2 linked regions of the Caulobacter sp. FWC2 genome follow. The protein of the gene in region 1 binds, or shares a complex with, the protein of each later gene. Links are inferred from orthologs where the notes say so. Each region holds a gene or a part of one and is shown in the gene's direction. Other genes may lie near its edges. The genes, in order: uvrB and CSW62_RS16480.

Region 1 (14,363 bases):
GTCGTGGTCGCCTTCGCCGGCTGGTACGCGACCCTGGGACTGCAGGCGATCTCGGCCCACGCCGACAAGCTGCCCGAACTTCCGACCGAGGCGCTCTCGATCCTGGCCGCCAGCCTCGGCGTGCACATCGGCGGCAAGTTCTACGAACGCACCTGAGGGGGAAGCATCATGATCAACACGCCCTGGGGCCTCTTGGCCTACATCGTCGGCATCGGCGTCGTCGCCATCATCCTGGGCTTCGCGGCCGTGGTCGCCTGGCGGCTGGCCACCAAGCGCGGCGAGCTGGACGGACTGATCGCCGAGATCCCGTCGGAGACGGCGCTGAAGGCGGCCCTGGTCGCGGCCGTCACCGCCGCCGGCGGCCAGGCGCCGACCGCCGACGCCGTGGCCGCCGCCGTCCGCCGCGTGCCGGTCAAGGCCAGCCTGTCGCGCTTCCAGTTCCTGATCTTCACCTTCGTGGTAGCCGGGCTGTTCCTGCTGCTGTCGATCGAGGCCGGGGCCTTCGTCGAGGTGCCGCCGACCGTGCTGGGCCTGATCGGCATCAGCGGCGGCAGCTTCATCATCTCCAAGGGCATCTCCAGCAACAGCAGCGGCGGCACGGGCGGCCAGGCCAACCCCGGCGACACGACCCAGACCTGATCCCTCGAAGGGAGGAGACCGACATGATCCGCTCGCTCTTGGGCGCCGCGATCCTGGCGCTGGCGCCCGCCCTCGCCCTGACCCTCACCCTGGCCCCAAGCGCCGCGCGGGCCCAGGCCACGCCGCCGGGTACGCCGCAGAAGGGCGCCCGGGCCGATCCGGCCCCTGCGGCCTGCCTGGCCCGCTTCGCCCAGGTCGGCCTGCCCCGGCATCGCGGCGACGACGAACTGGCCAAGCAGATCCTGATCTGCCGCGACGGCTACGCCGTGTCGTTCAACAAGGAGACGCGCAATCCCGACTGGGTGATCGAGCGGCTGTCGCCCGCCGCCCTGACCGGAACCGCCAAGCGCGCCGACAACTTCCGCGCCGATCCAGACGCCAAGGGCTTCAGCCCGACGCCGCAGGACTATACCGACCCGGCCAATCCCCGCGACCGCGGCCACCAGGCCCCGGCGGCCGACTTCAAGTCCAGCCAGCCCCTGACCGACGACAGCTTCTATATGAGCAACATGTCGCCGCAGGTGGGAGCCGGCTTCAACCGCGCCCAGTGGCGGTTCCTGGAGGAGGACGTGCGCGCGGCCGTGCTGTGCGGCGGCCACCAGGACGTGATCGTGATCACCGGCCCGATCTACGGCTCCAGCGCGCTGTGGATCGGCAAGGGCCCGTACAAGATCCTGTCGCCGGCCGCCTATTTCAAGGTGCTGTACGACACGCAGCGCGGCCGGGCGATCGGCTTCCGCCTCGACAACAAGGCCTACAAGAAGACGCCGTCCGACAAGTTCATCGTCCCGATCAGCCAGCTCGAGGTCGAGACTGGCCTGGACTTCCTGACCGCCCTCCCCCGCCGCGACCAGAACATCCTGGAAAGCAGCAAGGGCAGCTTCTGGGGCCATGGGCAGGGCTGCGCGAACGCGGTGAAGGACTGACCCTTCCTGAACGGACAGAAACGCGCCGACGGCGCGGGAGACGACCATGATCCAGTTCGACATCAGCGTCAGCGGCGCGCCCCAGGTGAAGGGCAGCAAGTGGACCGCCAAGGTCCAGGGCTCGACCGAGCCGGCCTTCCTGGTGGGCCAGACCGTGGCGTTCCAGGACGGCGATGGACAGCATCGCGGCCTCCATCAGCCCAGCCTGAGCAAGCTGCCCAAGCTCTATTACGATCGTGAGGCGGCGGCGGCCTCGATCGGCCTCTGGGCGCACTTCATGTGGCCAACGGTCACCGCGGAGGGCGGCGGGCATCATCTGGTGCTCAACACCTATGACCGGGCCCGCTTCACCTTCGGCTTCTACCAACTGGCGGCGCACACGCCCAAGGACAACCTCATCCTGCTGTTCCGGGCTCTACTGAAGCTGCCCAAGGCGGCGGACTATTTCCCCGACCTGCATCTGCTCGACGGCAAGGTCTGGCGGACGGAAAACGGGACCTCCTATTCGCTCGAGACCGAGACCCAGGTCCATCGCCCCAACGGCAAGGTCGAGACCCAGCTGGTCGGGTTCATGAGCTATCTCAACCCCGACACCACCACGGCGGGCGAGGCCGAGGCCCGCAACGGCGCCAAGCTGATGCACTGGCTGCTGAACGACCCTCTGGCGATCGACGCCTCGGTCAAGGTCGCCTCAGGCATCATGCGCCGCAAGGTCCAGGCCGCGGCCAGCCGTTACGGCCTGGTCGGCAAGGACCCCCGGCTGGCCATCTGGACGTCCGACATCACCCACCAGGGCCGGGGCGTGGACAAGATCCCCGCCGCCCTGGCCAAACCCACCCTGGCGGCGCAGCTGACCGCCCTGTCGGTCATCGGCTCCGACACCTATCCGGCGCGCTGCACGACCGTCGCCGCCAAGATCGCCCAGTTGCACACGGAGGCGGTGTTCGACGGCGTCACCCTCGGCGACGCCCAGCTGCCGCTGAGGGACTAGGGAGGGACGAGGCTTGCGGCCTGGGGTGCTGACTTGGTTGCGCGAGGAGCCGACGTTGAGCTCACTCCAAAAACCTGAAGTTCGCCCGTGCGGCGGCGCTAATTGGCGTGGGCGCCGTCTGAACGGCTAAGAACGAACATCGCTGGACGACGACTGTGACGGCTGCGGGCCGCGCCACAGGTTGCGCCCGCCGATGAAGATGAGGACGCCGACCACGATCGGTATCCCCGCGACGACCGCCGCAATGACCAGCAGGCCGCCGGCGGAGCTCGGGTCGCTCTTGCCGGTCATGACCACGAAGCCGGCGGTGCATAGGCCGCACAAGCCAACGATCAGCCCGCCTACAGCCATCAACAGCGCCCCGAACAGTTTGGCGACCGGGCGTCCGCCGCCGCTCTCGTCCGTCATTCGGCCAGCTCCCCGCGACCGCGCCGCAGCGCTCCGTTCCCGGGCGCGCCGGGTCGATAGAAGGTGTTGTAGGTGTCGAACGGAATGATCCGCCCGTCCGGCTCGACGAAGTGGACGCACGAGCGCTTCACCGTGCCGAGGTCGAAATTGTAGCGGTCCAGGAACTGCGAGATCACCACGCGGAACGTGTTTTCGTATGATAGGTCCTTGGGAACCGCCGCCTCAGGCAGGCAGCAAAGCAGGCTGGCCAGCTTCTCGGAGGTGTCCACCTGCGCCGTCGACAGCGACATCAGCTCGAACATCCCTCGCCGCAGCTCCGGATAGGCCTCGAAGGTCACGGTATTGGGCACTGCTGCGACGAACAGCTCTCGTGGCAGCATGGCCGTGACAGGCATGACCTCGGCGCCGTTGCGCAGGCCGTAGCCGATACAGATCTGGTCTGGATTGCAGGGTAGCGGGATCAGGTCCTCCAGCGCAAAAACCCCCGCCTCAGCGATCCTCCGCCGGATCTGGGTCAGAACGATGCGGTCGCGTCGGGGCTCGAAGCCGTCGTTGCGGCCGGCGTCCTGGATCGGCTGGAAGGTGACGCCGCGAACGCAACGCCACGCCAAGGCGTGGCGCACGATGTCGGGGATCTCCTCATCATTGAGACCCTTCTTCAGGGTCACGACCAAGGTGGTGGAGATGTTGTTGCGTTCCAGCGCCTCCAGCGCCTCCTGGCGCACCCGAGTCAGGTCGGCGCCGCGCAAGGCCATCAGCGGCTCGCGCTTTAGACTGTCGAACTGCAGATAGACCTCGAAACGAGGCATGAACTTCGCCAGGCGCTCGGCGAAGCCTGGCTCGCGAGCGATGCGCAGGCCATTGGTGTTGATCATCAGGTGGCGGATCGGTCGCCGCCGCGCCGCCTCCAGAATCTCGAAGAACTGAGGGTGCAGAGTCGGCTCGCCGCCCGAGATCTGTACGAGGTCCGGCTCGCCCTCGGACTCTACCAGGATGTCCAGCATCCGCTCGATCTCAGCCAACGGGCGGTGGGCCTCGCGCTTGACCGAGGAGTCGGCGAAGCAAACCGGGCACGATAGATTGCAGGCCTCGTTCACCTCGATGATCGCCAAGCACGAGTGCTGCTCGTGATCGGGACATAGGCCGCAGTCGTAGGGACAGCCATGGTCGGTGCGGGTCTGCGCGTTCAGCGGCCGATCGCCAGGCTTCAGCCAGTCCTGCTGCGATTTCCAGTACGACAGGTCGTCGGCGATCAGGGTCTTCTGCACGCCGTGCTCGCGACAGCGCTTGAGGAGGAAGACCTCGTTATCCTCGGCGATGATCTTGGCCGGGACCAGGGCCAGGCAGTCTTCACACAGACTGGTGGTCTGGCCCAGAAACAGATACGGCGCCGACTTGCGCACGCTCGCGACGCCGCTCGCGCTGGTCGTAGATCCATCCATAAGCCAGCAACCCTAAGCACAACAGATGGAAGAGATTAAACGGCCCGATCAACTTGGGATAGGGCTTGAGGAACTCCCAGACGAACCTTTGCGCGCCGTAGGCCATGCACAGCGCGTAGAACCCGCGCCGCATCGCCCAGTCGGCGCGCACGGCCAGACCGCTGAGATAGGCGGCCAGAAAAAGCGCCATCGACAAGCTCTCGTACAGCTGCACGGGATGGCGCGAGACCTGGTCGCCTAGGTCCACGCCCCAGGGCAGACGCGTCGGCGAGCCATAGGTGCCGTCTGCGATCCCGGCGAAGAAGCAGCCCAGCCGCCCGACAACGACGCCTAGGGCGAAGGGGCCGGTGAAGACCCCGCCCGTCGAGCGTTTCACCCCTTTCACCGCCTTATAGATCTCCACCGCGACGATGGCGCCGACCAGCGCTCCGACGACGCTGTGCGACAGGGACGGATTGGGGCCTCGCAGGCTGTTCAGCGAACCCGCCATCCAGGCGCCCGGCAAGGCGCCCATTGCCAGGGCGACAAAGTAGCCGCCGCCCACACGGCCGGCCACGCTCTCGGCCAACGCCTTCAGGCGCCAGCGATACAGAACCACGCTCAGCGCCAACCCGCTCAGCCATCCGCTGAGATCGAACGCGACATGGGCGAAGGGCGAGGTCGAGACCGAAATCATGCAGCGACATGGCCACGTCCGATGCTCTTTCGCAATTTGGAGCACGAGCGCTGGCTACAAATAGGTCCGGAGCCATTCCGCGACGAGTCACGAGCCCCCTCCCGCCACTCTGCTGCCACTCCCCGTCAGCAGGCCCTCTAGCCGTGAGCCTCGCGGGTCCCTAACTTGGGGCCATGCCTCGCACCCCCAATAGCGGCGTTTCCGACGTCTCCACGCCCTTCGTCATGGACGTTGTCCAGGACGTCGCTGACGCGACCATGCCCATGCTGTGGACCCCGCACCGCCCCGCGCGGCCGGACAAGTCCGAGGGCGGCAAGAAATTCAAGCTCGTTTCCGACTACCAGCCGGCCGGCGACCAGCCGACGGCGATCAAGGAGCTGGTCGACGGCATCAACGCCCGCGACCAGGACCAGGTGCTGCTGGGCGTCACGGGCTCGGGCAAGACCTTCACCATGGCCCAGGTGATCGCCGCCACCCAGCGCCCGGCGCTGATCCTGGCCCCGAACAAGACCCTGGCCGCCCAGCTTTACAGCGAGATGAAGTCGTTCTTTCCGGAGAACGCGGTCGAGTACTTCGTCAGCTACTACGACTACTACCAGCCGGAGGCCTACGTCCCGCGCACCGACACCTATATCGAGAAGGACAGCTCCATCAACGAGCAGATCGACCGGATGCGCCACTCGGCCACCCGGGCGATCCTGGAGCGCGACGACGTCATCGTCGTGGCCTCGGTCAGCTGCATCTACGGCATCGGCTCGGTCGAGACCTATACGGCCATGACCTTCACCCTGACGGTCGGCGACCGGGTGGACGAGAAGCAGCTGATCGCCGACCTGGTGGCCCAGCAGTACAAGCGCAACGAGGTGGCCTTCGAGCGCGGCACCTTCCGCCGCCGGGGCGACACCATCGAGATCTTCCCCGCCCACTATGAGGACCGCGCCTGGCGCGTGACCCTGTTCGGCGACGAGGTCGAGGCGATCTCCGAGTTCGACACCATGACCGGCAAGAAGACCGCCGACATGGAGACCATCAAGGTCTACGCCAACAGCCACCACGTCACCCCGCGCCCGACCCTGCGCCAGGCGATCATCGCCATCCGCGCCGAACTGAAGGAGCGCCTGGCCTGGATGTACGAGAACGGCAAGCTGCTGGAGGCCCAGCGCCTGGAGCAGCGCACCAATTTCGACCTCGAGATGATCGAGACCACCGGCTCGTGCGCCGGCATCGAGAACTACAGCCGCTACCTGTCCGGCCGCCAGCCGGGCGAGCCGCCGCCGACCTTCTTCGAATATATCCCTGACAACGCCCTGCTGTTCACCGACGAGAGCCACCAGACGGTTCCGCAGATCGGCGCCATGTACAAGGGCGACCGCAACCGCAAATGGACGCTCGCCGAGTACGGCTTCCGCCTGCCCTCGGCGCTCGACAACCGCCCCCTCAAGTTCGAGGAGTGGGACGCCATGCGGCCGCAGACGGTGCACGTCAGCGCCACCCCCGCCTCGTGGGAAATGGAGCGGGCCGGCGGCGTCTTCGCCGAGCAGGTCATCCGCCCCACCGGCCTGATCGACCCGCCGGTCGAGGTGCGCCCGGTCGCCAAGGACGGGGCCAGCCAGGTCGACGACGTGGTCGACGAGATCCGCCAGACCATCAAGAAGGGCTACCGCACCCTGGTCACCGTCCTGACCAAGAAGATGGCCGAGGACCTGACCGAATATCTGACCGAACAGGGCATCCGCGTCCGCTACATGCACTCGGACGTCGACACCCTGGAGCGCATCGAGATCATCCGCGAGTTGCGGATGGGCAATATCGACGTGCTGGTCGGCATCAACCTGCTGCGCGAGGGCCTGGACATCCCCGAGTGCGGTTTCGTGGCCATTCTCGACGCCGACAAGGAAGGCTTCCTGCGCTCGGAGACCTCGCTGATCCAGACCATCGGCCGCGCCGCGCGCAACGTCGACGGTAAGGTCGTGCTCTATGCCGACAGGATCACCGGCTCGATGGAGCGGGCCATGGCCGAGACCTCGCGCCGCCGCGAGAAGCAGCACGCCTATAACCTCGAGCACGGCATCACGCCCGAGAGCGTCAAGCGCGACATCAAGGACATCCTCAACAGCCCCTACGAGCGCGGCGACCGCGTGCTGGTGCCGATGGGCATGTCCGAGACCGACGACCGCCCGTTCAGCGGCGACAACTTCAAGGCCGCGCTCAAGGACCTGGAGGCCAAGATGCGCGAGGCCGCCGCCAACCTGGAGTTCGAAACCGCCGCGAGACTGCGCGACGAGATCAAGCGCATGAAGCTGATGGACCTGGAATTCGCCAACGAGGTGCTGGCCGCGACGGGGGACGAGGTCGACAAATCAGCGCCGAAGCGCCTACGCGCGGAGATCCGCCAGGAGAAGGCGGAAGAGTTCCGGAAGAAGCGGAAGTAGGCGACCGCCCCTCCCCCCCTTTGGGGGAGGGGGACCGGCGAAGCCGGTGGAGGGGGTAAGCGCCCGCCTACCAGCCCTTCATCGTGTCGTAGTTGTCGCTGAAGATGATGTTGTAGACGATCCACTTCGCGCCATTGTCATAGGCCTGGAAGCGCATGAACAACGGCGCGCTCTCCAGCCGCGCCATATAGACCGCCACGACGAAGCCATCCGCCGGCCTGCTCGTCCCTACCAGCTGCCAGTCCCGCAGCGCCCCATAGTAGCGCAGGCCGTTCTCGGTCCCGGCGACGGCCTGCTCAAGCTCCGCCTGCTTCTTGCTCATCAGGGTGCCGGCGAAGGCCTGCGTGTAAGCCTCGGATACCTTGCCGGCCTTCAGCGACGTCATGAACGCATCGACCTTGGCCTGAACCGCAGCCGGCGGCGCGTCGGCGGCCTCGGCCGCCCGCGCGGCGACGGGCGCCATGCAGAGAACAGCGGCCGCGATCGCGGCGGCGGGGGAAACAAGACGAAACATGGATAGCGCCCTCGACTGAAGGCTCAGCTTAGGCGGCTTCGGGGGAGAGACGCAATCTTCGGAAGAGTCGACGCGACCGCCGACCCCTTCGGCGCTGGGGGTTAGGGGCGACCTAGCCCGCACGCCCGCGCTAACCGTCCCTCCGCCGGTGGCTAAAACTCATCCCAACCGGGATCCTGCTGCGACGCGCGACCTCCGCCCATGGCAGCGGCGACCCTGGCTTGCTGCCGCGCGACCGGGTTTTGGCCGGGGCGATCTCGTCCCGGCTGGGCCACCTGCGGTCGCCGCCCGCCGCGAGCGCTGGTCTCGAACTGGGCCACCAGCTGCGCGAGTTCCCGCGAGCCCGCCTTCAGATTGGCCGCGGCGGCAGTGGCTTCCTCGACCATGGCGGCGTTCTGCTGCGTGACCTGGTCCATCTGGTTGACGGCGGTGTTGACCTCGTGAAGGCCCGTGGCCTGCTCCTGCGAGGACTTGGCGATCTCCGAGATCAACCCATCGATCTGGGCCACCTTCTCCACGATGCCGGTGAGGACGCGCCCCGTCTCGCCGACAAGCTTCACGCCGCGTTCGACCTGGGCGCTGGAGGTGGCGATCAAGGCCTTGATCTCCTTGGCGGCGTCGGCCGAGCGTTGGGCCAGGGCGCGCACTTCCTGAGCGACAACCGCGAACCCGCGACCGGCGTCCCCCGCCCGCGCGGCTTCGACGCCGGCGTTGAGGGCCAGCAGGTTGGTCTGGAAGGCGATCTCGTCGATGACGCCGATGATCTGCGTGATCTGCCGTGAGGAGCTGTCGATTTCCCCCATCGCGGCGACAGCCTCGCCAACGACCTGGCCGGATGTCACCGCGTCCGCGCGCGCCGAGGAGGCGGCGACCGAGGCTTGCTTGGCGCCCTCGGCGCTGCGCCGCACCGTGGCGGTGATCTCGTCGAGCGCGGCGGCGGTCTCTTCCAGGCTTGCGGCCTGCTGCTCCGTGCGGCGTGACAGGTCGTCGGACGCCGCCGCGATCTCCTCCGCCCCGCTGCTGACGCCATCGGTCGACCCCGACACGGCGGTCATGGTCTCATCCAACATGCCCATGGCGGTGTTGAAGTCGTGGCGAACCTTTTCGAAGGCCGGGTCGATGGCCGCCTCGATCCGGTGCTTCAGATTGTTGCTCGCCAACTGCTCGAGTCCCTTGGCGACTTCCTCGACGGCGCGGACGCGGGGCGTGACGTCGGTCGCGAACTTGACCACCTTGATGACGCGCTTCTTGGCGTCGAAGATCGGGTTGTAGGACGCCTGGATCCAGACCTCACGGCCGCCCTTGCCGATGCGCTTGAACTCGGCGGCGACGAACTCACCATTGTTCAGCGTCTTCCAGAAGTCCTGGTATTCGGCCGACCGAGCCAGCGCCGGCTCGACGAACATACGATGGTGCTGGCCCTGAACCTCCGAAAGGGCATAGCCCAGAGCCTTCAGGAAGTTCTCGTTCGCGGTGACGACCTGTCCATCGGGCGTGAACTCGATCACCGCCTGTGCGCGTGAAATCGCCTCGATCTTTCCTTCGAACTCGGCGTTGCGCAGCTTCTCGGCCGTGATCACCGTCGCGACCTTGACCACCTTGGTCACGACGCCCTTCCCGTTCCGAACGGGATTGTAGGAAGCCTGAATCCAGACCTCCGCGCCGCCCTTGCCGATACGCAGGTACTCCCGCGCATCGAACTCTCCACGCCCGAGCTTGGCCCAGAAGGCCGTGTACTCCGCGCTGCGCGCATAGTCGGGCTCGACGAACAGGCTGTGATGCCGCCCTTTGATCTCGGACAAGGCGTAGCCCATGGCGGCGCAGAAATTCTCGTTCGCGGTGAGGATCTTGCCGGCGGTGTCGAACTCGATGATGGCCAGCGCCCGTCCGATCGCGGCGAGCGTTTGCGAAGATTCCGCGCCGGAAGAAGTTTGAATGCCGAACATGCTGCTCTCCGGGAGAGGGCGCGGCATCGCCTTGGCGTTGCTCGGCCTTCAAAGGTGGAAAATCTGCTAACTTTAATTTCCGCCGACCTTCGTACGCGCCCAGAATTAAGGTGATATTTATCCCAATTCGCCGCAATTGTTCCATAAGTGCAGATTCGTAGGCTCAGTTTGCAGCATAGGGCCTTTTGTCGCACATTCGGAACACGGATCAGCTTTAACGATTATTGTAAAAACACAATCCGGAATTGAGCTTTGAGCGATCTTCCACTTCTTGATCACGCCCTGCCACTGGCCTCGCATCTGATCCTGCGGACGACCGATCGCGACAGCTTGGCCGAGACCCTGAGCGACAAGTATGGCGCGGCGCTCACCAGCGCCGGTCAGGAGGACTCGCCCTTCTTCGCCCAGGCCAACCGCGTACAGGTGGGTGGCGTGACCCTGCACTACTGCCGCTATGACACGCCCGTCGATATCGCGTTCTCCGATATGGCCGGCGTCAGGCAATTGCTGTGCCTGACGAGCCAGGGGCGGATTTCATCCGGCGGCAGGCAGGCTCAAATCAATGCCGACGCGACGACGATCCTACCGCCGGACTCGTCGTTCCTGGCGTCCTACGGCGCTGGCTATCAGCATATCGTCACGCAGTTCGACGTCGAAGCGCTGCGCCGGAAGGCAGAGGCTATCGTCGGCTATCCGCAACACGGTCCGTTCGTCCTGCCCGTCCTGCAGGCGCTCGCGACCTCGACGCGCGTTCGCTCCCGGCAGATCTCCTTCGCCCTCGCGCGGATGCTGGCGACGGAGGCGGATATCGACATGCCGCTTATCGAGATGGGCCAGGCGCTGAGCAGCGCCTTCCTGTTGGAAAATCTCTCCGGCTTCGCCGATCGTCTCGCCGAGGAGCCGAAAAGCCCCTCGATCGCGGCCGTGAAGGTGCTTGAGGACTATATCCAGGCAAACTGGAACCGTCCGCTGACCGTCGAGGACATCGCCGCCGCCTGCGGGGTCAGCGTCAGGAGCGTCTTCGCCCGCTTCAAGCAGCACCGAGGGATCGCGCCGCTGACCTATCTGCGCGAGCTTCGCCTCGATCGCGCGCGTCACCTGCTGCTCCACGATCAAGACAACTCCGTCATCTCCATCGCCATGACCTGCGGCTTCTCCAGCTTCGGGCATTTCGCCCGCCGGTATCGGGAGCGGTTCGGCGAACTGCCCTCGACGACCCGCGCGCGCGGGCGGCCGGCCTAGGAGAAGGCGTTTCCGGGGAGAAGGCGTTTCCGGTTGGCGACCGAACGCGGCCAACCGGATGATCGTCAGCCCACCATCGCCGCCAGCCTGCCGCGAATGAGCGCCTCGGCCTCGGCGACGATGCGGTCGACCAGGTCCTTGACGGTCGGGATGTCGTGGATCAGGCCCTGGACCATGCCGGCGCTCCAGATGCCGCCGTCGGTGTCGCCCTTGGCCAGAGCATCGCGGCCGCGGGTTCCGGCGACCAGGTGGGCGACGTCCTCGAACTTGGCGCCGCCGGCCCGCTCGATCTGCACCACCTCCTGGCTGACGGCGTTGCGCATCACGCGGGCCGTATTGTGCAGGGTGCGGAAGATCAGGTCAGTCTGGCGCTCGTCATTGGCGACCATCTGTTCCTTGAAGGCCATCGGGATCGGGGCCTCCTGGGTGACGCAGAACCGGGTGCCCATGTTGACGCCGTCGGCGCCCAGGGCGAGGGCCGCCACCAGGCCGCGCGCATCGGCGATGCCGCCCGAGGCCAGCATCGGGATCTTCACCTTGTCGGCGGCGGCTGCGATCAGGATCAGGCCGGGGATGTCGTCCTCGCCCGGGTGGCCGGCGCACTCGAAGCCGTCGATCGAGATGGCGTCGACGCCCATCCGCTCGGCGCTCAGGGCGTGGCGGACGGCGGTGCACTTGTGGATGATCTTGACCCCGTGGGCCTTGAGGTCGTCGACATGTTCCTGCGGCTTGTAGCCGGCGGTCTCGACGATCTTGATCCCGCTCTCGATGATCGCGGCCCGGTACTCGGCATAGGGCGGCGGGGTCATGGCCGGCAGGATGGTCAGGTTGACGCCGAACGGCTTGTCGGTGAGGTCGCGGGTGCGGGCGATCTCCTTGGCCAGGGCTTCCGGCGTCGGCTGGGTCAGGGCGGTGAGGAAGCCCAGCGCCCCGGCGTTGGCGACGGCGCTGACCAGCTCGGCCTTGCCGACCCACTGCATGCCGCCCTGGGCGATCGGGTGCTCGACGCCGAACAGCTCGGTGAAACGGGTCTTGATGGCCATGATTGGGTCGCTCCCTCTAATTTTGGGAGACTATGCCGGAGTGACCTTAGGGGCAGGCAAGAGGGATCAGCGCCGCCCGATCCGCGCCAGCGCGTTGGCCCGGAGGATGGTGCGGTCAATGATGCATTCCTCGCCGTCCACCTTGCCCTGCTGGCCGTATTGCGTCTCGTCATAGTAGGGCAGGCACGCGGCGTCGCGGTCCTTGATCCAGGCGCGCTGCTCGTCGCGCAGGGCGAGCCTCTGGGCAGGCTTCAGCCGGGCCATCAGCGCCTTGTAGACGCGGTTGAGCCGGGCGTCCTCGGCGACGCGCGAGCCGGCGAAGCACTGCACCTGCTCCATGGTCGCCCCGCCCCGCCGGTCGCAGAGTTCGCGGGTGGTTTCGCCGTGCGCTTGGGAGGCGACGGGCGCGGCCAGCAGCAGCAGAGAGGCGATGGCGAGGACGCGGATCATCGGGGCAAGCTCCACCTAGGGAGCACCACCGTAGCCAGAGAACAGCGATCCGCAAACCTTGCCGACGGACGTCACATCCGCCGGATCAGGGCGCTAACAGGGCTTCCAGCGCCTGGGCCCGGCGGGCGGTGTGCTTGAGCTCGCAGGACGCGGCGTAGAACGGGGAGATTGTGCCGCCGGACAAGGCCCGGACGGTGGCGCAGTCGGCGTCGCGGAAGGCGATCCAGGCGCGCTGGGCCTTGAGCAGGGCGGCCTTGGCGTCGGGGTTCTGGGCCAGGCCGGCCATGTCCGCCGTGTAGGCCCGGTTCAGGCGCGCGTCCTGGACCTTGAGCTCGGCCAGGGCGCATTTGACGAGACCCGGCGTGTTCTGGCCGTCCGGCGAGTTCAGGCAGCGGTCGTAGCCGAGGCTGTAGCGGGGCTCGTCACCCGCCGCCGCCGCCGAAACCGGCGCGGCCATCAGTAGCGCCGCGATGATCAGTCCCGTCCGCCCCATGGCCGCCTCTCCCTCGCTATTGCAGGCCGGCGCGGCCGATGGCGTAGAAGCGCTCGGCGCGCTGGGTCTTCAGCTGGGCGGCGCTCATGTGCGCCATGGCCTTCAGCTCTTCCTCGACCGCGTCGCCGACGGCCTGGATGGCGACGTCCGCGTTCGAGTGGGCGCCGCCGGCGGGCTCGTCGACGATGCGGTCGACGATGCCCAGCTTGATCAGGTCCTGGGCGGTGATGCGCATGTTGGTCGCCGCGTCCTTGGCCCGGGCGCCGTCGCGCCACAGGATCGAGGCCGCGCCTTCCGGCGAGATCACCGAATAGATCGAGTGCTCCAGGATCAGCACGCGGTTGGCGCCAGCCAGGGCGATGGCCCCGCCGCTGCCGCCTTCGCCGACGATGGTGGCGACCATCGGCGTGCCCAGGGTCAAGCAGCGCTCGGTCGAGCGGGCGATGGCCTCGGCCTGGCCGCGCTCCTCGGCGCCCAGGCCCGGATAGGCGCCGGCGGTGTCGACAAAGGTGATGACCGGCAGGCTGAAGCGCTCGGCCATGTCCATCAGGCGCACGGCCTTGCGATAGCCCTCGGGGCGAGCCATGCCGAAATTGTGCTTCAGGCGCGTGGTCGTATCGTGGCCCTTCTCGTGGCCCATGACCACAACCGGCTGGCCCCGGAAGCGGCCGAGGCCCCCGACAATGGCCTGGTCGTCGGCGAACTTGCGGTCGCCGCGCAGCTCGACGAACTCGTCGATCAGGCCCGCGACATAGTCGCGCAGGTGCGGCCGCTGCGGGTGCCGGGCGACCATGGTCTTCTGCCAGGCGTCGAGATTGGCGTAGGCCTCCTTGCGAAGCGTCTGCGCACGGTCGCGCAGCGCCTGGATCTCGAGGTCGAACGCGCCTGGTCCAGCGGTCTCGGAGAGCTTGCTCAGCTCCTCGATCTTGCTTTCCAGATCAGCGATTGGGCGTTCGAAATCGAGATAATGGGCGGCCATGGACTCTTAAACGTCGCCGTTGATGAAAGGGTGCGAACCTAGTGGCGGAATGCCCGGAGGGAAAGAGGCCAGATTCCGGCGAGGAACCGCCGCGAATCCGACGTGTTTTATCCACAGGCTGACTAGTGCGGTTCACAGGTGAGTCTCGAATCGAGACTCTCTCCCCTGGTGAATCGCGACAT
Region 2 (14,430 bases), 860 kb from region 1 along the record:
CGCCCATCTCGGTCGAGACCACCGCCGAGAGCGGCTTCAAGATCACGCCGCAAGCTCTGGAAGCGGCGATCACGCCGAAGACCAAGTGGCTGATCATCAACAGCCCGTCGAACCCCTCGGGCGGCGCGTACAAGCGCGAAGAACTGCAGGCGATCGCCGAGGTGCTGCTGCGTCACCCGCAGGTCTGGGTGCTGACCGACGACATGTACGAGCACCTGGTGTTCGACGACTTCGAGTTCACCACCATCGCCCAGGTCGAGCCCAAGCTCTATGACCGCACCCTGACGATGAACGGCGTCTCGAAGGGCTATTCGATGACCGGCTGGCGCATCGGCTACGCCGCCGGCCCCGAAGCGCTGATCAAGGCCATGGGCAAGATGATCAGCCAGACGACGTCCAACCCCTGCTCGATCTCGCAGTGGGCGGCGCTGGAAGCGCTGAACGGCACGCAGGACTTCATCAAGCCGAACGCCAAGCTGTTCCAGGAACGCCGCGACCTGGTGGTGTCGATGCTTAACCAGGCCACCGGCCTGCACTGCCCGACCCCGGAAGGCGCCTTCTACGTCTACCCGTCGTGCGCCGGCCTGATCGGCAAGACCGCGCCCTCGGGCAAGGTCATCGCGACGGACGAGGACTTCGCCGGCGAGCTGCTGGAAGCCGAGGGCGTGGCGGTCGTGCACGGCGCGGCGTTCGGCCTGTCGCCGTTCTTCCGCATCAGCTACGCGACCAGCAACGAAGTCCTGGAAGACGCCTGCGCGCGCATCCAGCGCTTCTGCGCCAGCGTGAAATAGTCGACAGATCCTCCCCCGCGATGCGGGGGAGGTGGCCCAGCGGGCCGGAGGGGGCTAGCTCGGCCTTCACAGCATTCGCCCCCTCAGTCGCTCCGCGACAGCTCCCCCGCACACGGGGGAGCATCTTTATCCCTACCCGTCGATCCAGTCGGTCAGGCCTTCGCGGGCGTGAACTTCGCGCAGCGCCGGCCGCTGGCGGATCGTGTCGAGATAGCGCTTCAGGTTTGGCCATTCAGTCGCTGGCTTGGGCATGTTGCGCGTCCAGCGGCACAGGATGGTCGCCAGCAGGTCCACGGTCGTGAAGTGGTCGCCGACCAGATAGTCGCGGTCGACCAGGCGGGCGTCCAGCCGCGCAAGACCCGCCTCGATGCGCTCGCGGGCGGCGGCCTGCACGGCTCGCTGGGCTTCTCCGCCGGCGGGCTCGTGCGGATAGAACCAGGCCCGGAAATGGGGCTGAAAGCTGTTGGCCAGCCACAGCGTCCAGCTGAGATATTCGGCGCGCGCGGGCGATCCAAGCGGCGGCGCGAAGCCGGCTTCCGGATGACGCTCAGCCAGCAGGGTCGCGATGCCCGCCATCTGGGTGACCGGCGCGCCGTCGACGATCAGGGTCGGCACGACGCCGTCGGGATTGAGCGCCAGATAGTTGGGCGTCTTGTGCTCGCCCTTGTCGAAATCAAGCAGCTTGGCCTCGAACGGCACGCCCAATTCGAGCAACAGCCAATGGATGGCCGTGCCGGCCGTGCTGGGCGAACCATAGAGCGTGTACATCGAACCCCTCCGTGCTGACGCGGCGGATAGGCGGATGCTTCTGGGGTCCGGTCAAGCAAAAGGCCTCCGCCCTTTCAGGCGAAGGCCGTCGAAATCCCCGAGCGTCTAGTCCTTGGGCTTTTCGCGCCACTTGGACTTGGCGTCGTCCTTGGTCACGCTCAGGTGGAGCTTGTCGTCATTGATATATTCCACCCAGTCCAGCGGGATCAGGTGGTGCTTGAAGCCCGCGCCCAGATCCAGCTTGGCCAGCTCGATCTCACCGCCGATGATGTGGTCCACGCGACCGACATGGCCGCCGTCCGAGCCGACGACTTCCTGGTGTTCCTTGATTTGCGAGAGGTCGATCATGTGTCGTCTCCAAGATTAAGCGAGACCGTGACGGGTCCCTCGCGACATCAAACGGCCATGCCCCTCGTTAAGTTTCAGCTTGCCATGCACGCATGGATTGTTCTTGATACGTTCTGAGTGGATTTGGGGACGACGCATGAGCCTTCGCGCCTTTCTCGCCAGCGCCCTGCTTCTGGTCGCCGGCCCCGCATTCGCCGATCCGGCCATCGGCAAGCGGGTCGACGCCATCTTCGCCGACGACGCGGTGACCCTGACCGAGGCAGGCAAGACCGTGTTGGTCTACCGCACCAAGCCGCTCGATCCCGCCGCCGAGCCCGGCCGCTCGAACTATGTCGGCGTGCTGTACGCGCCGGACGGAACGGCCTTGACCGAGGACAGGCCCGGCGACCATCCACACCAGCGCGGTATCTGGTGGGCCTGGATGAAGGTCCAGACCGGCGGCAAGACCGTCGCCGATGGCTGGTACATGAAGGGCCTCAGCTACTTCGTCCGCTCGAAGACCTTCCTGGGCGACGCCGAGGGCGGCGGGACCCTGACGGTCGAGGTCGACTGGATGGTCAATTCCGGACCGGAGCTGGCCTATGTCGCCCGTGAGACCACCAAGGTCACGGTGCGCCCTCTGAAGAGCGGCGCGCGGCGGGTGGAGTTCGACACCACGATCACCTCCCGCGTCGACGCCCTGGGCCTAGGCGGCAGCGAGGACGATCGCGGCTTCGGCGGCTTCTCGATCCGTCTCGTCGATCCCGAGCACCTGACCTTCGCCTCGGCGGGGAAGACGATCACGCCGAATGGCGCGGCGATCACCGCCGGCGGCAATATGGGCTTCGCCTGGACCGGCGACGGCGCCCCCGCCTGGGCGGTGGGACTGGCCTGCAAGGCCAATGGTCAGGCGGTGACGCGCTGGATGCTGTACAACGACCGTTCGATGCAGAACTGCGTCTTCCCCGGCCGCGCGCCGCTTGTCCTGAAGAAGGACGAGGCGTTGCATCTGCAGGAAACCTTGGTCATTCGTTCCATTCCCAAGAAGAAGTCCCCGTAAGCGCCCAAGGAAGCCTGGAGAAATGGCCGACATCGTCAATCTGAACCAGGCCCGCAAGGCTAAGGCCAAGGCCGATGACAAGGTCCGGACGTCCGAGAACCGCGCCAAGTTCGGCCGCACCAAGGCCGAGAAGACCCTGGACGCGGCGCGGGCCGACAAGCTGAAACGCGACCTCGACGGCGCCAAGCGCGAGGACTGAGTTTTGGCTGGCTTGAAGAAGCGATCCGTGAACCTGGCCGGCCACGCGACCTCGCTCGCCTTGGAGCCGGAGTTCTGGGCGGTGCTGGACAAGGCGGCGGCCGATGAGGCGATGAGCCTGGCCGGCCTGATCCAGAGGATCGATCTTGAACGCGGGGAGCGTCCGCTGGCCTCGGCCTGCCGAGTGTTCGCCCTGATGCGGGGTGGCGGCTAAGTCAGCGAAAAGAGGAAGGCCTCGCCTAGTCCCGCAGCTCCGGCGTCACAGCGGGGCGCCGCTGCGTCGGGATCGGTGGCGGCTGCGGGTTTGGGGCCGAGCGTAGCGTTCTCGACAGCTCCGGCAGGCTCTGACGCCAGTCGGCCTGGCCGCCGGCCATGACTCCCAGCTTCCAGGCCCCCAGGATCGTCGTCGCCAGGATGGCGATGACCAGTAGGGCCGCGAAGAGGCCGCCGGCGCTATCGCGGTGCGCGTGTCCGTCGTGCGCGAGCGTCTTGGCCATGATCAGCCCGGCGTCTTGGGCGCGTCAGGAAGCTTCGGCGCATCCGGCAACTTCGGCGCCGAGGCCGAGATGTTCACATCGACCTTCTTGTTCTGCGTGAAGCCGCCGGACATCACGAAGAATGCGAGAACCGCGACGATCACAACCAGTCCGCCCACGATGAACGCCAGGCCGGTGTTACCGCCACCGCTGCTGCTGGTTCCTTCGGCCATGAGAGTCTCCGTGCCTATTCGGCTTTGTTCGTGATGGCGGATCAACGGTACGTGAGCTCCGAAGTTCCTTTCCCGACACTTCGCCGCCGCTCGGCGGCGCCGGTTGGGGCTTAAGCTCCGCGCGGTTTGTGCTACATATGTTCCATGTATCCCGATGATGACTCGCTCGAAGCCGCCGGCGGTTTCCCGGGCGACCTGCCCTCTCCGCGCATCTCCGACCTGGCCCGGCCGCGCCCGCCGGCCCATGGCCATGCCACGCCCGACTATCTGGACGGCCTGAACCCCGAGCAGCGCGAGGCGGTCGAGACGACCGAAGGCCCGCTGCTGGTCCTGGCGGGGGCCGGCACCGGCAAGACCCGCGTGCTGACCACACGTCTGGCCCACATCCTGGCGACGGGCCGCGCCCGCCCGTGGGAAATGCTGGCCGTCACCTTCACCAACAAGGCCGCCCGCGAGATGCGCGAGCGGATCACCCACATCATCGGCCCGGAGGCTGAAGGCCTGCGCTGGCTGGGCACCTTCCACTCGGTGGCCGCCCAGATCCTGCGCCGCCACGCCGAGCTGGTGGGGTTGAAGTCGAACTACACGATCATCGACACCGACGATAACGAGCGGCTGCTCAAGCAGCTGATCGAGGCCGAGAACATCGACGCCAAGCGGTGGACGCCGCGGATCCTGTCGCAGATCATCGACGGCTGGAAGAACCGCGGCTGGACGCCCGACCGCGTCCCGACCAGCGAGGCGGGCGAGTTCGCCAACGGAAAGGGCATCAGCCTCTATCGTCAGTACCAGGAGCGCCTGCGCATCCTGAACGCCTGTGATTTCGGCGACCTTTTGCTGCACAATATCAGCCTGTTCACCGGCCATCCCGACGTGCTGGACGAGTTCCAGCGCCGCTTCAAATACGTGATGGTCGACGAATATCAGGACACCAACGTCGCCCAGTACCTGTGGCTGCGGCTGTTGGCTCAAGGTCGCCAGAACGTCTGCTGCGTCGGCGACGACGACCAGTCGATCTATGGCTGGCGCGGGGCCGAGGTCGACAACATCCTGCGGTTCGAACGCGACTTCGCCGGCGCCAAGGTCGTGCGCCTGGAGCGCAATTACCGCTCGACCGAGCACATCCTGGCGGCCGCCTCCGGCCTGATCACCGCCAACAAGGGCCGCCTGGGCAAGACCCTGTGGACCGAGGCGACCGGCGGCGAGAAGGTCAAGGTCAGCGGCGTCTGGGACGGCGAGGCCGAGAGCCGGATGATCGCCGACGAGATCGAGCGGGCCAAGAAGGCCGGCCGCAAGTACAACCAGATGGCTATCCTCGTGCGCGCCTCGTTCCAGATGCGCGCCTTCGAAGAGCGCTTCGTGATGCTGCAGATCCCCTACAAGGTGGTCGGCGGTCCGCGCTTCTTCGAACGGGCGGAAATCCGCGACGCTCACGCCTATCTGCGCCTGATCCAGTCGCCCGACGACGATCTGGCCTTCGAGCGGATCGTCAACACGCCCAAGCGCGGCATCGGCGACACCTCGGTGCAGAAGCTGCTGCAGATCGCCCGGCTGGGCGGCGTCTCGACCGTCGAAGCGGCGCGCCAGATCATCGCCAGCGATGAGCTGCCGGCCCGCACGCGGACGGCGCTCAGCAACTTCATCCGCGACCTGGACCGCTGGCGCTCGCTGATCGGCTCGGTCCACCACCAGCGCCTGCTGGAGACCGTGCTGGAGGAGAGCGGCTATACCGACGCCCTGCGCCTCGACAAGGGTCCGACCAGCCAGACGCGGCTGGAGAACCTGAAGGAACTGGTCCAGTCGATGGCCGCCTTCGATACGCTTGAAGCCTATCTGGAGCACGTGTCCCTGGTCATGGACCTGGACCGCGAAGCCACCGGCGACGCCGTCTGGATCATGACCCTGCACTCGGCCAAGGGCCTGGAATTCCCGCTGGTGTTCCTGCCCGGCTGGGAGGAAGGCGTGTTCCCCAGCCAGCGCAGCATGGACGACAAGGGCGAGAAGGGCCTCGAGGAAGAGCGCCGCCTGGCCTATGTCGGCATCACCCGGGCGCGCGAGCAGGCCCTGATCAGCTTCGTGGCCAACCGTCAGGTCTATGGCCGCTGGACGTCGCAACTGCCCAGCCGCTTCGTCGACGAACTGCCGATCGCCCACGTCGATGCGGGCTCCGAGACCGGTTACTATGGCGGCGGCCCCGGCATGCAGACGACGGCCGCCTCGCGCTGGGACGATCCCGGCACGTCCGCCTTCCAGGCTGGCAGCAGCTATGACAGCCCCGGCTGGAAGCGCGCCCAGGAACGCACCGCCGGCTTTGGCGAGCGCAACCCCGCCTGGCGTGGTTCCCAAGGTGTCCGCGCCGGCTCGTCCGCCCGCTCGGCCCCGATCGAGGGCGAAGGTCGCCTGGTCGCCGTCTCGGCCCCCAGCAAGAGCGCCTATGCGCGCGGCGACCGGGTGTTCCACGTCAAGTTCGGCTACGGCCAGGTCACCAGCATCGAAGGCAACAAGCTGACCGTGGTCTTCGACAAGGCGGGCGAGAAGAAGGTCATCGACAGCTTCGTCGAGAAGGCCTGATCTCCTCGCCCCGGTCGGGGCTAGAGGTCCCGCCTACTTCGCCGGCAAGCTCGCCAGCAGTTTGCGAGCCGCTTCGGCGTTGCTGTCGCCGTGCGGATTGCTGGCCACCGGCGTCAGCAGGGTCCGCGCGTCGTCGAACCGCTTCTTCTCGATCAGGGCCTGGGCCGCGTCCAGGCGCAGGTGGCTGATCTGGGGGGCGATCTCGACGGCCCGGATGCGCACATTGACCAGATTATCGGTCAGCGGCTCCAGGCTGCGAGAGTCGGCATAGCCGTGCAGGGTCGTAGGATTGTTGGGGTCCAACTTGAAGGCGCGGGCGAACAGCTTGCTGGCCTCGCCGAACGCGGCCTTGCGTTGGCTCTCGTCGGCATAGCCCGTGGCCATGTAGCTTTCGCCCAGGAGGACCAGGGCCTCCTCGTCATTCGGATTGGCGGCCAGCAGGGTGTTCAGGATCGCCTGACCCTTCGCGCGATCGCCCAAGGTGACCTCGGCGCGGGCCAGGACCATCTGGGCGAAGTGGTCGTTCGAGCGGCCAGCTTCGGATCGGATCGACGCCAGAACCTTGGCCTGGTCGGCCTTGGGCACCCCCAGCTTCAGCCGCTGGTTATCCAACAACAGGTCATCGGGGCCGGACGGCATGGCGGTGACCGTCACCTTGGCCTTGAACCGTTCCTTGCGCGGCAACACCCGGACCTGCAGCGACCGCCGCAGATACTGGCGCAGTTCGCCGTTCAGCTTGGCCGGATCGGTCCCGAACACCGCCTTCCAGGCCGTCGTCGGCGCCTGACCGCCGCGCACGGCGTCCAGATAGCGCGGCAGCAGCGCCGCCCGCTTGGGATCCGTCAGGATGTAGTGGGTCAGCAGCCAGGACTGGGCATAGTACATCTGGCCGTCCCACTTGCCGAGTTCGCTCAATCGCTTGCTCAGCAGATCCTCGGCGGGCAGCCAGACCAGGCTGGGCGTCACCAGGGCGTCGCCGCGCCAGCGGTTGTAGTCGCCGATCACCCGGCGATCGTTCTCCAGACTGGCCGTCATGTAGTACTCGGCATAGCCCTCGACCAACCAGGCCGGATAGGCATTGGCGTAGTACTGCATCATGAAGTGGTGGACGTATTCGTGCAGGGCGATGTCGTCGCCCTTGTTCCAGTCGTTCTCGTTGTCCTCGCTGCGCACGGCGACGGCGAAGACCTCGGTCAGGGTCGGGAAATAGAGCCCCGCCGTATAGGGCGGCGCTTCAGGGTACACGCGGCGCAGCTCGTCCTGGTTCCTGACCAGATAGACGGGCAGCTTGCGGGGCGAGCCATCACTGGCGCTGCGGCCATGCACGGCCCACAGCATGTCGTCGAAGTCCTCGAGCATGGTGGCGTAGTCGCGGACCGTCTTGTCCGTATGCCCGTAGACAATGAAGTGGTCGCTCTCGGCCCGCTTCCATTCGGCGTGGGCGGCCAGAGGCCCCGCAAGCAGCGCCAGACCCAGCACGCCGGGCAGCGCCCGTCGCAAATTCAACCGTAACATCGTCATTCGCCCCCAAGCGCAATCTTCGATTGAGATAAACGGTTTGACCGAAGACGCGCAAGCCTTGGGCTGTCATTCTGCCGCGGGGGTTGAACGCGACAGGCGGATAACCATATGCTAGTCAGGAAGCAGCCAACGCTACAGCCCAAGGCGGCTGAGCATCCAGGCGCTCCATCGCCCACCCGCCGTCACCAACGGCTCCGGGCGGATATCTCCACCCCTTATAATCTATCGGGTCCGGCGACACGCTCGACCCCTGTCTGGAACTTTATGAACACCAACTTTACCCGCAAGGCCGCCACCAAGAGCGCGCCCCACATGCCTTCGACCTTCCGCACCGCGACGCCCGTCCGTTCCGCCCAGCCCGACTGGGTCTGGCCCGGCCTCACCCGCGCCCAACTGCGCGACATCGTCATCGACCAGATCGGCTAACGCGGCCGTCTCTCCGCCAGCCACGTCTCCCACGCCCCGACCACGACCAGAACCAGGGTCGAAAGGATCGAGAGGACCAGCGGGCTGACGTGGCTCGCGATCGGGATCAGCGCCGCCAACAGCGCCAGGCCGACGATCCGCGTCCTCGACCACTGCCGAAACACAGACAGCTTGAAGACCAGGGCGCCGAACAGGAACAGCGCCGGTCCGCCGATCACGGCGGCGGCGGTCTTGAAGTCGGTGTGGCCTAGCGGATGGTGCAGCACCCACTCGTCGCCGACCGCCGCCACGATGACCCCGGCAACCGGCAGAAGGTGGCTGTAGGTATAGGCCACGCGCGCGATCCGGCCCGGATTGTCGGAATGGGCGATCGCCTCGCTGGCCGCCTCGGCGGTGAACGAGAAATAGATCCACCACATGGCGATGCTGCAGACCAGGGCGCTGGCGAAGGCCGCGATCACCTCGAACGTCCACGGCAGGCCGCCCACGGTCGCCCCGGTGACGATGACCGACTCGCCCAAGGCGATAATCGTGAACAGGGCGCAGCGCTCGGCCAGGTGACCGCCCTCGACGACCCAGTCGGTCGAGGACGAGCGCCCCAGGCCCGGCGTCCAGAAGCCCATGGCCGGCGAGGCGTATTCGATCGCCATGGCTACGCCCCAGATCAGCAGCCGCGCCTCGCCCTGCTGGAAGGCGCCGGCGATCCAGAAGATCGCCGACAAGGACAGCCATGCCAGGATCCGCGCGAAGTTCAACCGGTGGGCCGGCTCTCGCCAGACGCCGACCAGGAAGAACAGGGTCCGCCCCACCTGGATGAAGACATAGGCGCAGGCGAAGACGAGACCTCGCTTGCCGAAGGCGTCCGGGATGGCGGCCGAAAGGACCAGGCCCGCCGCCATCATCACGAACAGCATCACCCGCACAGGCGTCCGCTCGGGATCCATCCAGTTGGTCACCCAGGCCGTGAACACCCACGCCCACCACACGGCCAGCAGCAACAGCCCCGCGTGCAGCAGGCCAAGGCCGGTCGGGTGGCCGATCACGGCGTGCGAAAGCTGGGTGACCGCGAACACGAAGACGAGGTCGAAGAACAGCTCCACATAGGTGACCCGGGCGTGTTCGTGCTCGCGGCGTTCGCGCAACAGCGGCTTCTTGCTCATGACGTCCCTCTTCGCGGCCACCCTAGAATCCGCTTCATGAGTCTCGCGAGCGGGATTTCGAACCAAAGTCCTCGTCGCGCGCTATGCCGACATGGACCAGCGGCTCGAAAAGATCATCGGCCATCTGAAGGCCTTCACCCTCACCCGCCCTGTCGCCTTTGGCGCCCCGGCCTGCGCCGTGCTCGGCGCCCTGGCGGGACTGGCCATGCAGACCGGCGCGCAGGACGGCGCCTACACCTCTGAGATGGAAGCCGCCCCATACGCTCAGCAGGCGCAGGCCGAGCCGCTGTCATGGCCAGCAGGCAAGGTCCCGGACTATGTCGTCGGAACCGACTTCCTGCAGGCGACGCAGTCTCCACAGCCGATCCAGTACGCCGACTATGAACCGCCCCCGGCGCCGGAGCTTCCCGACTATGTTCCGGCCCAGCATGGTCCGGCGACGCCGCCCCTGCCGGCCGACGCGCCCAACTGGGCGTCGGAGCGCGGCGATATCCTCGACGTCTCGCTGCCCGAGGATCGCAGGCCGCAATCCGCACAGGCGCCCACCCCGCTCGTGATGGCGGACGCGGCCGCTACCGGCATGACGACGCGCTAAGGCTCGCTTTTCGCGCCCTTTAGAGCTAACAGGCGCGAATGACCGACTATACGCCCCAGCAGATCGTCGCCCGCGGCGCGCGCGCCGAAGCCGAGACCGCCGCCGACGCCATCGACAACCATCCCGGCCTCGAAGGCGCGACCTACTCGATCCTGGAAGAGGACGAGGACAAGGGCATCTGGCGCATCGACGCCTTCCCGACGACCGACGAGGAAGACGCCAGCCTGATGGCGCTGCTGGGCGAATACGACCTGAAGGTCGTCCGCGACACCCTGGCCGACGCCGACTGGCTGGCCATGGCGCTGTCGGGCCTGCCGCCCGTGCGCGCCGGCCGCTTCTTCGTCTATGGCATGCACGACCGCGGCCGCCTGCCGGCCAGCACCGTCAACCTGCGCATCGAGGCCGGCGCGGCCTTCGGCACGGGTCACCACGGCACCACCGTCGGCTGCCTGCAGGCCTATGACCGCCTGATCAAGGCCAAGCGCTTCAACAAGGTTCTGGACGTCGGGGCCGGCACCGGCCTGCTGGCCATCGCCGCCGCCCGCACCGGCAGCAAGCTGGCCGTCGGCACCGACATCGACAAGCCGTCCGTGCGGATCTCCAAGGAGAACGCCAAGGTCAACAAGGCCAACGCCAAGTTCGTCCACGCCTCGGGCCTGTCGAACCCGCTGGTGGCCAACAATGCCCCCTACGACCTGGTGTTCGCCAACATCCTGGCCCGCCCGCTGATCAGCCTGGCCCAGGACATCAAGCGCGCCCTGGTTCCCGGCGGCACGGTCATCCTGTCGGGCCTGCTGCGCACCCAGGAGCGGATGGTCAAGGCCGCCTATCTGTCGCGCGGCTTCAAGGTCGTGACCCGCATCCACCGCGACGCCTGGGCGACGCTGGTCCTGCAACGGCCGTAAAGAATGATCCTCCCCCGCGATGCGGGGGAGGTGGCCCAGAGGGCCGGAGGGGGCTAGCTCGGCCTACGCCGCGACGGCCCCCTCAGTCGGCTTCGCCGACAGCTCCCCCGCAGCGCGGGGGAGCATCTGGTCAGCAGCGCCTGAGAGGCTTAAATCCTCCCCATGCGCCAGACCTTCGACGAATCCACCGACCCGTCCTTCGGGCCCAAGCACGTCCCGCTGATCCGCGCCGCCATGGCCGCGCAGGGGCTGGACGGCTTCCTCGTGCCGCACGAGGACGAGCACCAGAACGAATATCTGCCCGCCGCCAATGACCGCCTGGCCTGGGCCAGCGGCTTCACCGGCTCGGCCGGCGCCGGCGTGATCCTCAAGGACCGCGCCGCCGTGTTCGTCGACGGCCGCTACACCTTGCAGGTCCGAGAACAGGTCGACCAGGGCGTGTTCGAGATCCGCGACCTCGTCGAGGGCGGCGTCCCGGCCTATCTGGAGACCACTGACAAGGGCGCGGTGATCGGCTACGACGCCCGCCTGCACAGCCCCTCGGCCTTGGAAGGCCTGAAGGCCGCCGCCCACCGCGCCGGCGCGATCCTCAAGCCCGTCGCGGCCAACCCGATCGACCAGGCCTGGGGCGACGCCCGCCCCGCCCAGCCGATGGCGCCGGTCGTGCCGCAGTACGTCGAATATGCCGGCGAAGAGTCGAGCTCCAAGCGAGCCCGGGTCGGCGCTTCGATCGCCGCCTTCGGCGCCGATGCGGTGGTGATCACCGCCCCGGCCTCGATCGCCTGGCTGTTCAATGTCCGCGGCGGCGACGTCATCCGCTCACCCCTGCCGCTGGCTCAAGCCATCCTCAAGGCCGACGGCACGGCCCGCCTGTTCCTCGATCCGGCCAAGGTGACCACCGACCTGCCGGCGTGGCTGGGCAATCAGGTCTCGCTGGAGACGCCGGACAAGCTGGAAGAGGCGCTGGGCGACCTGTCGGACAAGACCGTGGTCGTCGATCCTGGACAGTCCTCGGCCTGGTACTTCGACACCCTGGCCGCCGCCGGCTCGAAGATCGTGCGGGCCATGGACCCCTGCACCCTGCCCCGCGCCTGCAAGAACGGCGTCGAGCTGGACGGCACGCGCGAGGCTCACAAGCGCGACGGCGCGGCCCTGACCCGCTTCCTGCACTGGCTGGCCACCGAGGGCCAGATCAACCCGCCCGACGAAAAGGAGGCCGTCGCCAAGCTGGAAGGCTTCCGCGAGGCCACCGGCAGGCTGAAGGACCTGTCCTTCGACACCATCGGCGCGGCCAACGGCCACGGCGCCCTGCCCCACTATCGCCCGACCGAGCGGTCCAACGAACGCGCCGCGAGGGGCTCGCTGCTGCTGGTCGACAGCGGCGGCCAGTATCTGGACGGCACCACCGACGTCACCCGCACCGTGGCGATCGGCGAGCCGTCGGCCGAGATGGTCAACCGCAATACGCTGGTTCTGAAGGGCCACCTGGCCATCGCCCGCCTGCGCTTCCCGGCCGGCACCACCGGCTCGGCCATCGACGCCTTCGCCCGCGCCGCGCTGTGGGCGCATGGCCTGGACTACGACCACGGCACCGGCCACGGCGTCGGCGTCTATCTGGGCGTTCACGAGGGGCCGCAACGGATCGCCAAGGCCCCCAACCTCATCGCCCTGCAGCCCGGCATGATCGTCTCGAACGAGCCCGGCTACTACAAGGACGGCGAATACGGCATCCGGATCGAGAACCTGGAAGTCGTCATGCCGGCCGAGGACGTCCCTGGCGGCGATCGCCCAATGCACCGCTTCGAGGCCCTGACCCTGGCGCCGATCGACCGTCGCCTGATCGACAAGACCCTGCTGACGGCCGAGGAAGTAGCGCAGTTCGACGCCTACCACGCGCGGGTGCTGGCCGAGATCGGGCCTCGGGTCGAACCCGAGATCCGCGCCTGGATGGAAGAGGCCTGCGCGCCGCTCTAGGGCGGCGCTGCCCCCTCCGGCCCTGCGGGCCACCTCCCCCATAAAGGGGGAGGACGCCTCGGATTCTGCTCCCCCTTTATGGGGGAGCTGTCGCGAAGCGACTGAGGGGGCTTCTCGGCCCTACTTCAACCGCGTCCACTTCTGCGTCTTGCACAGCGGCGCGACGATGCAGCCCTTCAGCTTCAGTTCGTTGTCGCTGAGCAGTTCGACCGTGCCTGAATAGGTGCCGCCGTCGTCGGGGTTGTAGACCTTGCCGCCGGTCCACTTGGTCGGACCGCCGGAGAAGTCGTACAGCATCTGCAGGTTCTTCAAGGGACGGCCGCGCTGGGCCTCGTCCTTGTTTTTGACGTCCTTCTGGGCCGGGCTGGCCTTGATGTGGTCGGACGTGATCAGCTTGCCGCACAGGCTGTTGCCGCAGCGCGTGATCTCGACCTGGCCGCCATTGGTCGGCGTCTGCCAGACCCCGGTGACGTCGGCCGCGAAGGCCGAGCCGGCCGTGACGGTCAGGGCGGCGGCGAGCAGGATGGTGCGCAGCATTCGGTACTCCCAATAGGTCCGCGCCTTCAAATGCGCGTTTGAACCCATTCGTTGCGTGATCCGCCCAGTCAGGACAAGGCCGAAGGCGAAAACGAGGCGGGAATTGCGGTTGCGGCGATGCGTCTCAGCCGTGGACGCGGGATCGGCGAGCGCTGACTGCCCCCTTGGGTGGCGTATAGCCGTCGTGGTCCAACCGGCCCAAGGTCATGCCAAGACGCGCCGGCAGGTCCCGCACATGCAACACGCCGTTCAAGCTGGCCGCAGCCAGCGCCACGTGCCCGCAGGCATAGGCGTCGCCCGCCGCGTCGTGGTGCTTGAAGTCGACGCCCAGGTGGCCGCAGACCACGTTCAGCTTGTGCGACGACAGCTCCGGCCAGACGCCGCGCGCCACCTGCACAGTGCAAAGATAGTCGAAGCTCGGCGCGCGGACGCCATAGTGCTCGCAGGTCCGGCGGATCACGCTGACGTCGAACGAGGCGTTGTGGGCCAGCACCAGCGCGCCGTCCAGTTCGGGCCGCAGCCGCTCCAGCACGTCCGGCCACTCGTCGGCGTCCTCGACATGCTGAGGGCCGATGCCGTGGAAGGCGATGTTGAACCGCGCGAAGCGATTGCCGGGCGGACGGATGTAGTGGTGCTCGATCCTCGCCACCTGGCCATCCTCGATCCAGGCCAGGCCGATCGAGCAAGGGCTGGCGCGTTGTTCGTTGGCGGTCTCGAAGTCAAGAGCGATGACCTTCATGCGCCGACCATCTCCAGCCACTCGTCCTCGGTCATGACCTGGATGCCGAGGTCGGTGGCCGTCTTCAGCTTCGAGCCCGCGCCTGGACCTGCAACGACCAGATCAGTCTTCTTCGACACCGACGAGGCCACCTTGGCGCCCAGGCTTTC

Evidence for each region.
Region 2: the proteins of uvrB (region 1) and CSW62_RS16480 are in contact, whole or in part, in a crystal structure (PDB 7EGT), measured with the Thermus thermophilus proteins. The link is inferred for Caulobacter sp. FWC2 from one-to-one orthologs. Residues at the interface, in WP_096411307.1 of Thermus thermophilus: Glu23, Leu25, Arg26, Asp27, Gly28, Glu29, Arg30, Phe31, Arg55, Glu326, Asp327, Phe328, Glu379, Ser382, Gln383, His398, Gly400, Arg401; in WP_096412145.1 of Thermus thermophilus: His654, Arg656, Phe657, Gln666, Asp668, Glu669, Lys680, Arg681, Leu682, Ser683, Lys685, Tyr686, Ala687.

What each region holds. Positions count from the first base shown.
Region 1 is NZ_PEBF01000001.1:4,283,943-4,298,305, forward strand. Bases 4,904-7,884 are described here. They hold uvrB (excinuclease ABC subunit UvrB), read left to right. Parts: upstream 4,904-5,255; coding sequence 5,256-7,514; downstream 7,515-7,884. Other genes in these bases: CSW62_RS20365 (prolipoprotein diacylglyceryl transferase family protein), read right to left, coding at 4,904-5,082; CSW62_RS20375 (hypothetical protein), read right to left, coding at 7,582-7,884. In the rest of the region: CSW62_RS20335 (hypothetical protein), read left to right, coding at 1-156; CSW62_RS20340 (hypothetical protein), read left to right, coding at 169-639; CSW62_RS20345 (DNA/RNA non-specific endonuclease), read left to right, coding at 663-1,565; CSW62_RS20350 (hypothetical protein), read left to right, coding at 1,612-2,556; CSW62_RS20355 (hypothetical protein), read right to left, coding at 2,683-2,964; CSW62_RS20360 (radical SAM protein), read right to left, coding at 2,961-4,367; more of CSW62_RS20365, read right to left, coding at 4,315-4,903; more of CSW62_RS20375, read right to left, coding at 7,885-8,028; CSW62_RS20380 (methyl-accepting chemotaxis protein), read right to left, coding at 8,181-9,974; CSW62_RS20385 (AraC family transcriptional regulator), read left to right, coding at 10,227-11,216; CSW62_RS20390 (nitronate monooxygenase family protein), read right to left, coding at 11,282-12,259; CSW62_RS20395 (lysozyme inhibitor LprI family protein), read right to left, coding at 12,326-12,709; CSW62_RS20400 (lysozyme inhibitor LprI family protein), read right to left, coding at 12,795-13,202; CSW62_RS20405 (acetyl-CoA carboxylase carboxyltransferase subunit alpha), read right to left, coding at 13,219-14,181. UniProt on the Escherichia coli protein: The UvrABC repair system catalyzes the recognition and processing of DNA lesions. A damage recognition complex composed of 2 UvrA and 2 UvrB subunits scans DNA for abnormalities.
Region 2 is NZ_PEBF01000001.1:3,428,354-3,442,783, forward strand. The notes cover bases 3,663-6,710. They hold CSW62_RS16480 (UvrD-helicase domain-containing protein), read left to right. Parts: upstream 3,663-3,997; coding sequence 3,998-6,424; downstream 6,425-6,710. Other genes in these bases: CSW62_RS16475 (hypothetical protein), read right to left, coding at 3,663-3,853; CSW62_RS16485 (hypothetical protein), read right to left, coding at 6,458-6,710. Also shown: CSW62_RS16435 (pyridoxal phosphate-dependent aminotransferase), read left to right, coding at 1-791; CSW62_RS16445 (glutathione S-transferase family protein), read right to left, coding at 924-1,559; CSW62_RS16450 (DUF2171 domain-containing protein), read right to left, coding at 1,665-1,907; CSW62_RS16455 (DUF6807 family protein), read left to right, coding at 2,044-2,946; CSW62_RS16460 (DUF4169 family protein), read left to right, coding at 2,969-3,145; CSW62_RS16465 (ribbon-helix-helix domain-containing protein), read left to right, coding at 3,149-3,358; CSW62_RS16470 (hypothetical protein), read right to left, coding at 3,384-3,641; more of CSW62_RS16475, read right to left, coding at 3,644-3,662; more of CSW62_RS16485, read right to left, coding at 6,711-7,930; CSW62_RS26435 (hypothetical protein), read left to right, coding at 8,210-8,371; CSW62_RS16495 (low temperature requirement protein A), read right to left, coding at 8,368-9,531; CSW62_RS16500 (hypothetical protein), read left to right, coding at 9,623-10,126; CSW62_RS16505 (50S ribosomal protein L11 methyltransferase), read left to right, coding at 10,165-11,031; CSW62_RS16510 (aminopeptidase P family protein), read left to right, coding at 11,194-13,005; CSW62_RS16515 (DUF2147 domain-containing protein), read right to left, coding at 13,126-13,542; CSW62_RS16520 (3'-5' exonuclease), read right to left, coding at 13,667-14,302; NAD-dependent DNA ligase LigA, read right to left, coding at 14,278-14,430. UniProt on the Escherichia coli protein: A helicase with DNA-dependent ATPase activity. Unwinds DNA duplexes with 3'-5' polarity. Translocates on single-stranded DNA with 3'-5' polarity. Initiates unwinding more efficiently from a nicked substrate than double-stranded DNA.